Regions from separate parts of the Bacillus arachidis genome, predicted to be linked through region 2. Evidence: predicted binding sites of a transcription regulator. Region 2 holds the regulator's gene; the other holds the start of a gene.
What was found. The regulator Rex, encoded in region 2, represses fermentation and respiration genes when NADH is low (regulators of the CRP and FNR family bind a similar motif). The targets are predictions, from matches to a motif close to TTGTGAAATATTTCACAA.
Positions count from the first base shown of each region.

Region 1: QRY57_RS16085 (YwiC-like family protein) is a predicted target of Rex. The motif match lies at 1,380-1,397, and genes of this name have one in related genera.

Region 1 is NZ_CP127376.1:2,815,035-2,819,800, reverse strand. Features, by position in the region: gene QRY57_RS16095 (ABC transporter ATP-binding protein) at 1-569, shown strand, start outside; gene QRY57_RS16090 (ECF transporter S component) at 542-1,264, shown strand; gene QRY57_RS16085 (YwiC-like family protein) at 1,485-2,207, shown strand; gene QRY57_RS16080 (hypothetical protein) at 2,242-2,433, opposite strand; SAM riboswitch class I at 2,566-2,665, shown strand; partial or broken gene QRY57_RS16075 (hypothetical protein) at 2,709-3,028, shown strand; gene QRY57_RS16070 (NAD(P)H-dependent oxidoreductase) at 3,310-3,885, shown strand; gene QRY57_RS16065 (group-specific protein) at 3,885-4,238, shown strand; gene QRY57_RS16060 (serine hydrolase domain-containing protein) at 4,278-4,766, opposite strand, start outside.
Region 2 is NZ_CP127376.1:256,199-260,964, forward strand. Features, by position in the region: gene QRY57_RS03130 (ABC-F family ATP-binding cassette domain-containing protein) at 1-1,908, opposite strand, end outside; gene QRY57_RS03135 (redox-sensing transcriptional repressor Rex) at 2,093-2,722, shown strand; gene QRY57_RS03140 (YdiK family protein) at 2,748-2,942, opposite strand; gene QRY57_RS03145 (CPBP family intramembrane glutamic endopeptidase) at 2,945-3,688, opposite strand; gene groES (co-chaperone GroES) at 4,102-4,386, shown strand; gene groL (chaperonin GroEL) at 4,424-4,766, shown strand, end outside.

The DNA.
Region 1 (4,766 bases), 2.4 Mb from region 2:
CAAAGGAACGGTTTAAAAGAATCGGATTTGTATCGCAACATCCGTATTATCATTTTACATTTGAGACGGTGTGGGATGAAGTTTTTGAAAGAGCAAATGAATTATATGATGATAAAGGGAAAGAAATTGCAGAAGATATGTTAAAACGATTTTGGCTGCAGTCCATTCGCGATCGTCATCCGCATGATTGTAGCGGGGGAGAACAACAGTTAATCGCATTATGTACAGCCTTGTTATCAAAACCAAGCTTATTATTACTAGACGAACCGACAAAAGGGCTGGATCCAGAGAAAAAGGAAAGATTAGGCGGATTGTTTCAAGAGTTACAAAAGAAAGGAACAACGATTGTGATGGCAACACATGACATTGAATTTGCAGCTAAATATGTTGATCATTGTATGATGCTATTTGACGGGAAAGTAATTATGGATGATACGCCAAAGAAATTCTTTAGTGATAATTTCTTTTATACAACATCTATTAATCGTTTTATTCGCAAGCAGTTACCTTATGCATTAACGTGGGAGGATGTGTATAAAGCGTGTCCAAACGATATTTTGCTCTCATAATGCTTATTTTCATTATTGTCATAAGTACTCTTCTGTTTACTTCTTTTGTAACAGATGAATATTTTATGTGGTGTAGTTTATTCTTATTAGCTGTTATTATGTTACCTTTTTATATACGATTTGAGAGGAAAGCATTTGTTTCACGTGAAATCGTCATTGTCGCTGTTTTAGCAGCCATAGCAGCAGTGAGTCGTGTACCATTTTCCATTATGCCGAGTGTACAACCAACTTCTTTTGTTATTATTGTATCTGCAATTGTTTTTGGAAGTGAGACAGGCTTTATGATTGGGGCAACGGCAGCATTGGTATCTAATATATTTTTAGGGCAAGGACCTTGGACACCTTGGCAAATGTTTTCTTGGGGAATGATAGGCTTTATAGCGGGTCTACTTCGAAACACATTTATAATGAGAACGTTATGGGGGAGAGTCATCTATGGATTCATAGCTGGCTTTGTTTTTGGCTGGATTATGAATTTGTGGGGGATACTCGGTTTTTTAGAAGGATTAACATGGAAAGCCTTTATAGCATATTATGCTGCAAGCTTTTACTTTGATTTAGCGCATGCACTCTCAAATGTAATTTTTCTTGTCTTGTTTAGCTCATCGTGGATTAGAATTATTACGAGATTTAAAAAGAAATATGGAATTTTAGATAAAGATAAAGGGCTATTCTCTCAGGAAAACAAGGCATAAGCATATGTTACAAAGCATAAGAATGTAAAGTAGGGTCGCGACTTACATATTCGTTTGCCTCTTTCATGCTTCTTACCATTGGTAGGAAGCATTTTTTTATACATGTTGATTATTATTTTGAAATGTGTCAAAAAATTGTTTTAATGTAGTCCGATTTTTAGATGAGACTTTTTATATAATAGAAAATGAGACATATTTTCAAAGAGGAGATGCCATATTCATGAAGCTAGTTGTTCCAAAGCAGCACGGTGCCTGGGGGATGCTGCTGATTCCGTTTATACTTAGTGTAATACTTGGTAAAGCTACTTTATATCATATTCCACTTTTTATCGCTTGGTTATTTATCTATTTAGCAACGTATCCATTTTTAATGTACATAAAGCAACCTCGAAAGAAAGAATTTATACATGCGGCACTTATTTACTTTACAATCGCATGTGTTTTCGGGAGCGTATCTTTACTGTATGAATGGAAAATACTTCTGTTTGGTGTTACGATGATTCCGCTCTTTATCGTAAATATATACTTTGCTCGACAAAAAAATGAACGAGCCTTAGTAAATGATATTTGTGCAATACTTGCTTTCTGCATAGGCGGTTTACTTAGTTATTATTTTTCGATGAAAACAGTCGATGAAACGGCTTTTGCAATTGCTGGTATTTCTTTTCTATACTTTATAGGTAGTACATTTTATGTGAAAACAATGATTCGTGAAAAGAATAATCCTACTTATCGCTATGTTTCATGGGGCTATCATATTTTCTTAATCATTGCCTCTTTATTGGTAAATCCATGGCTTTCTCTTATATTTATACCGAGCCTAATTCGCGCAATCGTATTGTATGGTAAAAAGATATCTATCTTAAAAGTTGGAGTTTTAGAAATCGTGAATTCTGTATACTTTTTAATTACGACGGCAATACTGTTACAGTATGCCATTTGAGAAATTGCCCATCTAGTAAAGAGATGGGCAATTTTCATTCTTGTTCTAAAACATGAACCGTATGATCACATTTTTGTAATGCATGTTCCACAGCTTGTAAAGACTGTTCGATTCGCTCCCTATTATCGCTCTTTTCAACTGTTTGTATTGCATGTTCCAAACAATTTTTTGCTTCTTGCAACGAATGAAACGAATCTTGAACATATCCACGAGCATTTTTATCCATTATAAATCCCTCCTTTTGTACATACAATTTTAGTATGAGCGCTAGAAAAGAAAATATAACTTCAATGTGGTTACTTTATATGATTTGACAATGAAAATAGAAGTGGCTATTATAAGATATAAAGTGAATATTTTCTTATCCAGAGAGGTGGAGGGACTGGCCCGATGAAACCCAGCAACCGCGATGCAGGTGCTAATTCCAGCAGAACATGATTTGTTCTGGAAGATAAGACGAAGATATATACGTAACTTCTTCTTATCGGAGAGGTTTTTTTATTGCAAAAAAACCGATTCCAAAAATAACAGCATGAGAAGAAAGGGGTTGCAATTGTACTGTGACACTTGAGAAATACGTAAAGCTGCGTAAAGCAGTATATGAATATATGATGGAGCAAGATAAACCAATATCACTATTAGATATTCAAGAGCATATCATCTCGCATCATGAAGGAAAATTCACGAAAAAAATGCTACATCAATTTTATTTATCAAGGCTATTAGACGAGTTGAAACTGGATGGGAAAATTACTTTAGCTGATGATGAATATTCCTATACGAATAAAGGAGTATATTATAAGGCAAGAAAAGGGAGCTAGGCTCTCTTTTTTTATGTTATAATTTATCTGAATTTTTCGACTATGTAGAGTAAAAGACTGCAAAAGCAGTCTGATACAAGGGAATGGTGTTGAGTGTGTAGTGTCAAAAGTTGAATATGCCCTGAAAGAGGCATTTCATTCGGCTAAAAATAAAAAATAGACACCTTCGCCGAGTAGGTGTCAGTCGTTTTGTCATATAGGCTTGCTACTTGACAAGTAATAGAATATCACGCAAACATTTGGAAGTCAAAAGGGAATTTAAGGAAAGGTGTTGTTGAAAGGTGAACATCCTCATCTTATATGCACATCCGAATCCATCTAGTTTCAATGCATCCATTTTAGAACATGTGCAAAAAGGACTGCAAGGAACGAACCATTCTGCTACATTACTTGATCTTTATAAGGAAGCATTTAACCCAGTTCTAACTTTTAATGAAGATAAGAGAAGGCGTGATTTAGTATATGAAGAAGAAACAGAGAAATACAGAAAATTGGTCAAAGAGGCAGATTCTTTTATTTTTATTTATCCAATATGGTGGTGGGGAATGCCCGCTATTATAAAGGGTTTTATTGATCGTGTTTTTGTTGCTGGGTTTGCATATAGATATGAAGATGTAATGCCGAAAGGATTACTTACAGGAAAAACGGCGTGGGTTATTAATACGTTAGATTCGCCCTTATGGTACGTGGCACTCTTATATCGATCGGCTGATTGGGTGATTATGAAAAAAGGTATTTTGCAATTTTGTGGTATACGCCAAATAAAACGTTCTGCCTTTCAATCTGTAAAAACAAGTAAAGCAGCAAAGCGTGAAAAGTGGCTTTTAGAAATACAAGAAAAGGCAAAAAATTTATGATGAAAAAAATAGAAAATATAATGAGATGCTGTAATCGGAATGATGAATTGTTTCGTACGTATGTAACATGTTTACTTCAATTGAAACATCATAATGAAAATTTTAAAAAGGTGTGCCAAGAATTAAGAGCAGATTATTTAGTAAGGGGAATTTGTGAACGGGAAGTTGATGGAATTATTAAGGAAAGTAAAGAATATAAGATGTATGAACTACCTAAAGTATTGAGATGGGATTTTCTACGGAAAAACCCTTCAATGATTGAAAGTGTTTGTACGACGTTCTTTACATATAGAAGATTAAATCTTTCATGTGGAGAATGGATAAATGTAATAAGGTGTATAGAAAACAATTGATTTATATAAAATTTATTATGTGAAAAAGCTAGTATAAAACTAGCTTTTTTCTAAGTGTTTTGCGATATCTACATACATATTTGAATAAGTTGTATGAACATCATTGCTTGGCTCAGCATTGGATGAAAAATGTACAATGACCATATTCGCTTTTGGATCTATATAGAGGCATTGTCCATAACTTCCTAACACTTCAAATGCACCGTGTTCATTATGAGGAATCCACCATTGATTATGATACGAAATGGATGTACCTTGTCCGATTGCAAATTCTCCTTCTTGCACGCTCTTTACATTTTCTGAAATAGAGGAAGGGAGAATTTGCACGCCATTGTAGCGACCGTTATTTAAAATCAATTGCCCAAATCTGGCCAAATCTCTTGCAGTCGCATTTAAACCAGCACTTGCTTGTTCAACTCCTGTTTCATCTGTAACATAATACGCATTTTCTTCCATACCTATTTTGGACCAAATTCTCTCACTTACATTTTCAGTTAACGATTTTCCAGTTATGGTCCGTATAATCCA
Region 2 (4,766 bases):
CCATTCCGCCATAAATTTTTCTAATTGTTCTTGTTTTGTCTGCTTTGTTGTTGTAATTTCACTAGCTCGTTCGTAGTCAGCATATACTTCGGGTAGACAAAGTTCTTCTTCTAATGTTGCAATTTCCTCTTCTAACTTTGCGATGTTTTGTTCAATGTCTTCAATTTTCCGTATACGTTGGCGCTCCAACTTCTTACGTTCTTTTTCTTCAAGATAATTTAATTTTTCTTGAGCAATATTCTTTTGGATTGGTGTATCCTCTTCTTGTTGTTCGAATTCCGCACGCTCAATCATTTCATTTTTCTTTTCAATATAGTAGTCATAGTCACCTAAATATTCTTGTGCACCATCTGTTGATAACTCAACAACTGTAGTTGTGACACGGTTAATAAAATAACGATCATGAGAAACGAATAAAAGAGTTCCTGGATAATCAATCAAGGCATTTTCTAAAATCTCTTTACTATTTAAATCAAGATGATTTGTTGGCTCATCGAGAATCAGTAAATTAGATTTTTGCATCATCAATTTTGCTAGAGCTAATCGAGCTTTTTGGCCACCACTTAAGGAAGATACAGGTTTTAATACATCGTCCCCTGTGAATAAAAAGTTACCGAGTATAGTGCGAATTTCTTTTTCTGGTTCTAACGGATAATCGTCCCATAGTTCGTTTAAAACACGCTTAGATGATGTTAAGTTTGCCTGTTCTTGATCATAATATCCAATAGATACATTTGAACCGAAAGAAATTTCACCGCTTAACGCCTTCAATTTATTCACAATCGATTTTAATAATGTAGATTTTCCGATACCGTTTGGACCGACTAGTGCGACACTATCCCCTCGGGTCAAACGCATATTTACATGCCCAATAATCGGTTCTTCGTCATATCCAATTGAAACATCTTTTACTTGTAATACGTCGTTTCCGCTTTGCTTTTCGATATCAAAGTGGAAGGATGCAGACTTAGAGTCACTTAATGGCCTGGTTAGTAATTCCATTCGATCTAATTGTTTCTGACGACTTTGTGCACGTTTTGTTGTAGATGCACGAGCAATGTTTTTTTGGACAAAGTCTTCTAGCTTAGCAATTTCCTCTTGTTGTTTTTCGTAACGCTTCATTTCCTGTTCATATAGTGCGGCTTTTAAGTCTAAATATTTACTGTAGTTACCAACATATCGTCTGCTTTCCTTATTAGAAATTTCATATACTTGTGTGACAAGCTTGTCTAAAAAGTAGCGATCATGAGAAACGATTAAAATAGCTCCAGGGTAGCCTTGTAAATATTGTTCAAGCCATGTTAATGTATCGATATCTAAATGGTTTGTCGGTTCGTCCAAGATGAGTAAATCTGGTTTGGTTAATAGTAGTTTCCCAAGAGCAAGTCTTGTTTTTTGGCCACCACTTAACGTAGAAATCGTTGTTTGATGTGTTTCAACTGGAAAACCGAGTCCACTCAAAATGGAGCGAATATCAGCTTCATATTGATAACCGCCCTGATCTTTGTAGTCTAACTGCAATTGATCATAATCAGCGAGTAATCTTTCGTACGAAGTAGCATTTGAAAAGTTCTCTTCTTTACCCATTTCCTGTTCTAACCTTCGAAGTTTTGTCTCCATTTGCTGTAGATGTGTAAAGACAGTGAGCATTTCATCCCAAATTGTTAAGGAAGTTTCAAGACCGGTATTTTGAGCCAAATAACCAATTGAAACATCTTTTGGTTTTATCATTTCACCGCCATCATGAGATAACTCTCCAGCGATTATTTTTAACAATGTAGATTTTCCAGCACCATTTCGACCAACGAGTGCAATACGATCTCTTGTTTGAACCTCCAATTTAATGTTTGCAAGAATTGTTTCAGCACCGTATAATTTTGAAAGCCCATTCACTTGTAATAAAATCAATGTTTTCACCTCAAATAATTTCTTAACTTTGCCATGTTTATATTTCTCAATCATACTAAAAATAGTGTATAGTTTAAAATAAAGAGAGAAGTCTTCTCTCTATTATACAAGGAAAGTCATAAGTGCTAAACTTCTGTATTTGTTTCAATCATATGAACAAAGATAGGAAGAGAGGAGAGGTTACATGGATCAGCAAAAGATTCCACAGGCCACTGCCAAACGATTGCCTCTATACTATCGATTTATCCAAAACTTATCTCTTTCTGGTAAGCAACGTGTTTCATCAGCGGAATTGAGTGAAGCTGTCAAAGTAGACTCAGCAACGATTCGAAGAGACTTTTCATATTTTGGAGCGTTAGGAAAAAAGGGATACGGATATAATGTGAATTATTTACTATCATTTTTCCGTGAAACGCTCGATCAAGATGATATAACACGTGTAGCACTTATTGGAGTAGGTAATTTAGGGACCGCTTTCTTACATTACAATTTCACGAAAAATAATAATACAAAGATTGAAATGGCTTTTGATGTCAATGAAGAGAAAGTTGGAAAAGAAATCGGAGGAATTCCTGTATATCATTTAGATGAATTAGAAGAGCATCTAACAAGTGATATACAAGTGGCAATATTAACAGTACCCGCTACCGTTGCACAAGCTGTAGCAGATCGATTGGCCGAAACAAATATACACGGAATTTTAAATTTTACACCAGCACGATTAAATGTTTCAGAAAATATAAGAATTCATCATATTGATTTAGCTGTAGAATTACAAACACTAGTTTATTTTTTGAAAAATTATCCACAATAAAACGCAGAGGGATTCCCTCTGCGTTTTATTGTGGCTTTTTCTTTGTAAATTTGACTAAGATAAGTCGAAGCGCCAAATTAAAGTCAATTGTTGCCATAGCAGCAAACAGCAGTGTCCCAAAGTTCCAGATTGTATCTGTAACGTTCGTAATTGCGAAACGTGTAAAGACGCACCCAAGAAGGAAATACAGTGCTGCCATGAACAATGGTGAATTTCTCATATTTAAAATCCTCCGATAAATCCTTGCATTTTTTCTGCTTCTTTAATCATTTCCTGTATTTGTTCGTTACTTATCATAACTTGAGCTAATGCAACCATCGTATTCATTGCAACATGTGCCATAATAGGAACGATAATGCGTTTTGTTTTTACATATAAAAAGGCGAATACAAGCCCCATAGCAGTGTATACCAATAGATGTGTAAAATCAAAGTGAATTGCTGCGAATACAAGTGAGCTAATAATAGCAGCGATAAAGAAGTTGAATCTCTTATACAATGTACCAAATAAAATTTTTCTAAAGACAATTTCCTCTAAAATGGGCCCCATTATCGATATAACAATAAGGAACCAAGGAGTAGTTCTTGCAATTTCCATTAAGCGAGCTGTGTTTTCAGAACCAGGTTTAATGCCTAATAAACGCATTTCGATTGTGCCTGCAATTGTTTGAGAAAAGAAAGCTAAAAAGAAACCAATAAAAATCCAACCAATTGTGGCAGGAACACTGGAACGTGTTGTGTCGAAACGGCTTTCGCGAATATCTGTTCGTAATAGCCAAAGGACAACACATAGCGCAATGAAAAAGCTAATAATTGCCCAATGACCAGTCATGATTTGTATTTTTTCATCTCGTGTTAAACCGCTATTATTATAAAATCCGGTTTTTGCAAGAAGCGGTAATCCGATGATACCTGATAATTGCATCAGAATATATGTAACTATAATCCACCAATATTGTTTTTTCAAATTGGTTAACCATCCTTTCTAACTCTAGTTTATGAGATAAGGCAGGATAACATGTAAGTATCCAGCCATGGATACATAATAACGGTCTCTATTATTATTTTTTTGTAAATCTTTCATCGAAAGTGAAATAGGAGACAGGAAAAAGCTGTACCTATAGAGAAAATAACTTATGGCATCTTTCATATTGTAACATACGGTAAGTGGAAAAGCTGATTCATATACAAAAGGCTTTTTTAGAATTATTTCTGTTATTGTTGCATAGAAAAAGTTTATATCACAATTTGCGAAAAAATTATGATTTTTTTACTTGCAAAAGAAAATTAGATTATTTATTATTATAAGTGTGTTAGCACTCGGGGAACTTGAGTGCTAATAAAGAAAATTTACATAGACAAATGAGGAGGTAATTGTTCATGCTAAAGCCATTAGGTGATCGCGTTGTAATTGAGCTTGTTCAAGCAGAAGAAAAAACAGCAAGTGGTATTGTATTACCAGACACTGCAAAAGAAAAACCACAAGAGGGTAAAGTTATTGCAGTAGGTACTGGTCGAGTGCTTGAAAATGGTGAGCGTGTTGCTTTAGAGGTAGCAGCAGGTGATCTTATCATCTTCTCGAAATATGCAGGTACTGAAGTGAAATATGAAGGTACAGACTACTTGATTTTACGTGAAAGTGACATTTTAGCAGTTATCGGTTAATTATATACATTTTAAAAATCCAAGGGGGTCAAATATTATGGCAAAAGATATTAAATTTAGTGAAGAAGCACGTCGTTCGATGCTTCGCGGTGTCGACACTCTTGCAAACGCAGTAAAAGTAACGCTTGGACCAAAAGGTCGTAACGTAGTACTTGAGAAAAAGTTTGGTTCACCACTTATTACAAATGATGGTGTAACAATCGCAAAAGAAATCGAATTAGAAGATGCATTCGAAAACATGGGTGCAAAATTAGTAGCAGAAGTTGCTAGCAAAACAAACGATGTAGCTGGTGACGGAACAACAACTGCAACTGTATTAGCACAAGCTATGATTCGTGAAGGTTTAAAAAACGTAACAGCTGGTGCAAACCCAATGGGTC